Regions from separate parts of the Micromonospora sp. WMMC273 genome, predicted to be linked through region 2. Evidence: riboswitches for the same ligand, from Rfam matches in the RefSeq annotation. Region 2 holds a riboswitch; the other holds the start of a gene.
The links. Region 2 has a riboswitch for cobalamin ahead of O7611_RS10500 (ribonucleoside-diphosphate reductase subunit alpha). Riboswitches for the same ligand answer to the same signal wherever they lie in the genome.

Region 1 (2,382 bases), 1.5 Mb from region 2:
CCGCGTGGAACGCGTACACCACGAAGACCCTGACCGTGGCGCCCTTCGCCGACCAGCCGGCCATCCGGTACTACGGCCGTACCTCGGGCAACACCATGACCTTCACAGACGGCAGCGGCCAGGTCGTCGCCTCCTTCAACCGGCCCTCCTCGGCCAGCGTCTGGGGCTGCGACGGCGACCTGCCCGCGCCGAACGACCAGGTGGTCGGCCCGATCTCGCGTACGCTCTGCGCCGCCCTCAACCGCGGCACACTCGGGACCATCGACACCCAGCCCAGCACGAACGCCGCCGACTTCTACCGCAGCAACCCCACCAACCAGTACGCCCGCCTGATCCACGCCAACATGACCGACGGCCGGGCGTACGCGTTCGCCTTCGACGACGTCGGCGGATTCGAGTCGCTGGTGCACGACGGCGACCCCCGTTCGGCCGGACTGATCCTCAGCCCGTTCACCGGCGGTGGCGGCGGCACCCCGGCCACCGGGGTGCCAGTGGTCAGCAACTGGAACAACAAGTGCATCGACGTGCCGAGCTCCAACTTCGTCGACCGCGCGCCGCTGCAGATGTGGAACTGCAACAACACCAGCGCGCAGAAGTGGACGTTCAGCGGCACGGCGCTCAAGAGCCAGAACAACAAGTGCATGGACATCGACGCCGGCTCCACCGCGAACGGGGCGGCGGTGCAGCTCTACACCTGCAACGGCACCGGCGCCCAGCAGTTCACCCTGAACGCGGCCGGAGACCTGGTCAACCTCCAGGCCGGAAAGTGCGTCGACATCAAGGACTGGAACGGCGGCGACGGCGCGAGGCTCCAGCTCTGGGACTGCGGGGGCACGGCCAACCAGAAGTGGCGCAAGGGCTGACCGGCCCTGCGACGAGGGCGGGGGCCGACCGCGAGTCGCTCCCGCCACCCGCCGCGACGGCTTGCCGTCCCGCAGGGCGGACGCGCCGGCCACGTCGGCTCACCGCCCCATACGATGAACAACGGTGCTGGTTCGCCGTGCCCGTGACGGGTGTGGCGTCGTAAGAGGGAACCCGGTGTGAGTCCGGGACTGCCCCGCAGCGGTGAGTGGGAACGACAGCCGTCATCGAAGCACTGGACCGTGAGGTCTGGGAAGCGACGGCCAGTAGGTGACCGGGTGGATCCGGTCGCGCCCGCGAGTCCGAAGACCTGCCCGCACCGCGTGCACCGTCCGGTGTGCGCCGCCGACGGTCGCTCGGGACGGCCGGTGCGGAAGCCGGTACGCCGCCTGTACCTCTTCCCTCCCTGCCCCGATCGGCCTCGTGTGCTTCGAGGGAAGGGATCTCCATGAGTACCGCATTCGGTCAGAGCACCGTGCTGGGCTATCCGCGTATCGGGGGCAACCGGCAACTCAAGAAGGCCGTCGAGGCCTACTGGGCGGGCCGGATCGACGCCGAGGAGTTGGCGGCGACCTCTGCCGCGCTACGGGCGAAGGTCTGGCGGACGCTGCGCGACGCGCGCCTGGACGCGATCCCGTCCAACACGTTCTCCTACTATGACCACGTGCTGGACACGGCCGTCGCCGTCGGCGCGATCCCGCACCGGTTCGCCCGGCTCGGCCTCGGCGATCTCGGCACCTACTTCGCCATGGCCCGGGGCGTCGATGCCGAGCCGGCGCTCGAACTGACGAAGTGGTTCGACACCAACTACCACTATCTGGTTCCCGAGATCGGCTCCGACACCGCCTTCGCGGCGAATCCCGACAAGGCGCTGCGCGAGTACCGTGAGGCCCGCGAGCTGGGAATCGACAGCCGGCCGGTGCTGGTCGGGCCGGCCACATTCCTGCTGCTGGCCAAGCCCACCGAGGCGCGCGGCGAACCGTTCGACCGGTTGACCGACCTGGTCGACGTGTACGCCGACATCCTGCGATCCCTCGCTGCGGCGGGCGTGCGGTGGGTGCAGCTGGATGAGCCCGCCTACGTCGCCGACCGGAGCACCGCCGAGATCGACGCGCTGCGGGAGGCGTACACCCGGCTCGGCGCGGTGGAACAGCGGCCGGCGATCTTCGTCGCCACCTATTTCGGCGAGCTCGGTGACGCGCTGCCCGCCCTGCTCGACACGCCGGTCGAAGCGGTCGGCGTGGATCTGGTGGCCGGGCCCGGCAACCTGCGGCGGCTGGCCGGTGCGGGACCGCTGCGCGGCAAGACGATCGTGGCCGGCCTCGTCGACGGCCGCAACGTCTGGCGTACCGACCTGCGCGCCGCCGTTGCGGCTGGTGCCGCCGTTGCCGCCCTCGCCGACCACGTCGCCGTGTCCACCTCGTGCTCGCTGCTGCACGTGCCGGAGGACCTGTCCGCCGAGACCGCCCTCGACCCGGCGTTGGTTCAGCGGCTCGCCTTCGCCCGGCAGAAGGTTGATGA
Region 2 (2,382 bases):
GCCCGGCTCAGCCGGCACGCGCTGCCGTCTCCCGGGATGCCGGCACGACCGGCGTCCCGGACGCGGGCGGCCGCTCGCGGTCCAGGTGCAGGCGCAGCAACACCCAGCCCAGCGACACGGCGCCGATGAACACGTACGCGGGCTGGGTGCCGAACGTGTCCCAGCAGGTGTGCAGCGTGACGGCGGCGGCGAAGGTGAGCAGGAATGCCGCCAGTCTCCGGCCGCCGGGCGCGGCGGCGAACGTGAACAGCGCGGCGGCGGTCAGCCCGGTCCAGGCCAGGTGCGCGGCGGGCGCGGTGAGACCGCGCACCAGCAGCGTCCGCTCGACCGCGCCGAGGTTGCCCTCCGACCCGACGAAGACGGCGAACGCGTACCCCACGGTCTCCAGCGCGGCGAACCCGGCGCCGGAGGCCACGCCGATCACCAGGCCCTGCGCCGGGGACGGGTGCCGCCGCCACAGCAGCAGGATGCCGGCCGGCACGATCAGCTTGGCGGTCTCCTCGGCCAGGCCGACGAGCGCCATCGGCAGGACGCCGAGGCGGTGCAGCGTGCCGTACTCCAGCCAGCCGGCGGCGACCACGCCGACCACGCCGCCGAGGAGCGCGGCGACGCCGACGACGGAGCCGGGGACCGGGCGGCGGGCCGGCCGTCCCTGGGCGAAGGCCAGGAACGTGGCGGGCGCGACGCACGCGCCGAGCACGATCAGCGCCGGTACGAACGTGACGGTCCCGGTGCCGGCCAGTGTCTCCAGCACCAGCAGGTGAAGCCCGACGCCGACGAACAGGACCGCCACCCACGCCCAGCGGCGCCCGGTATTCCCCATACGCCGAGTATCGCGCCCGCCGGGTCGCGCCGGAATCGGGGGTAGGCACTGTGGACAGTGAGATCATTCCGACACGCCGACACGACATCTGGTGTTGCACACAAGCCCTCACCGCCATATATGGTGGTGCCGCAGCTGGTTCGGCCGAGCCCTCCGGGGCGGGGCCGAGGCAAGAGGGAACCCGGTGGGAATCCGGGACTGCCCCGCAGCGGTGAGTGGGAACGACAGCCGTCAACAGCACTGGGCCACCGGCCTGGGAAGCGACGGCCGGTAGGCGACCGGCGACCCCGGTCGGGCCCGCGAGTCCGAAGACCTGCCAGCGCGCCGTACGCCTCCGCGTACGGCGGCCGGAGGTCGCGCGGGACGACCGACGCCAGCAGCCGGGCCGGCCGCGCCGTGCCCGTTGGCGTCTCCCGCCGTCTCCAGACGGTGACAGCGAGGAGAGGTCATGACTGTCGTGCAGGAGAGTCCCCCGTCCGCCACCGGCGGGTCCGAGGCCCGCCGGCCGGCGATGCGGGTACGCAAGCGGGACGGCGACACCGAGCCGGTGGACGTCGGCAAGATCGTCCGGGCGGTCGAGCGCTGGGTCGCCGACCTGGACGAGGTGGACCCGCTGCGGGTGGCCACCAAGACGATCAGCGGGCTCTACGACGGGGCGACGACCGCCGAGCTGGACCGGTTGTCGATCCAGACCGCGGCGGAGCTGATCGGCGAGGAGCCGCAGTACTCGAAGCTGGCAGCAAGGCTGCTGGCCGCGTACGTGGACAAGGAGGTCCGCGGTCAGGGCGTGGCGAGCTTCAGCCAGTCGATCGCGTACGCGCACGGGCTGGGCCTGATCGGCGACGAGACGGCCGCGTTCGTGGCCCGGCACGCCCGCAAGCTCGACGACGCCGTGGACCCGGACGCCGACAGGCGGTTCGAGTACTTCGGACTGCGCACGGTGGCCGACCGCTACCTGCTGCGGCACCCGCAGTCGCGGCTGGTGGTGGAGACGCCGCAGTACTGGCTGCTGCGGGTGGCCTGCGGGCTGTCCCGCACCCCCGGCGAGGCGGTCGGCTTCTACCGGCTGATGTCCAGCCTCGCGTACCTGCCCAGCTCCCCCACGCTGTTCAACTCCGGCACCCGGCACACCCAGATGTCGTCGTGCTTCCTGGTCGACTCGCCGCGCGACGAGCTGGACTCGATCTACGAGCGGTACCACCAGGTGGCGAAGCTGTCGAAGTTCTCCGGCGGCATCGGCATCGCCTGGTCGCGGGTGCGCGGCCGGGGCGCGCTGATCCGGGGCACGAACGGCCGGTCCAACGGCATCGTGCCGTTCCTCAAGACGCTCGACGCCGGGGTGGCAGCGGTCAACCAGGGCGGCCGGCGCAAGGGCGCGGCCTGCGTCTATCTGGAGCCGTGGCACCCGGACGTGGAGGAGTTCCTGGAACTGCGGGACAACACCGGCGAGGAGTCCCGGCGGACGCACAACCTCAACCTCGCCAACTGGATCCCGGACGAGTTCATGCGGCGGGTCGAGGCCGACGGCGAGTGGTCGCTCGTCGACCCGTCGGACGCCC

Region 1: another riboswitch for cobalamin. It lies ahead of metE (5-methyltetrahydropteroyltriglutamate--homocysteine S-methyltransferase); the one in region 2 lies ahead of O7611_RS10500 (ribonucleoside-diphosphate reductase subunit alpha).

Annotation. Positions count from the first base shown of each region.
Region 1 is NZ_JAPZBE010000001.1:3,793,297-3,795,678, reverse strand. Features, by position in the region: gene O7611_RS17535 (beta-1,3-glucanase family protein) at 1-863, shown strand, start outside; cobalamin riboswitch at 975-1,193, shown strand; gene metE (5-methyltetrahydropteroyltriglutamate--homocysteine S-methyltransferase) at 1,310-2,382, shown strand, end outside.
Region 2 is NZ_JAPZBE010000001.1:2,243,933-2,246,314, reverse strand. Features, by position in the region: gene O7611_RS10505 (PrsW family glutamic-type intramembrane protease) at 8-823, opposite strand; cobalamin riboswitch at 943-1,157, shown strand; gene O7611_RS10500 (ribonucleoside-diphosphate reductase subunit alpha) at 1,272-2,382, shown strand, end outside.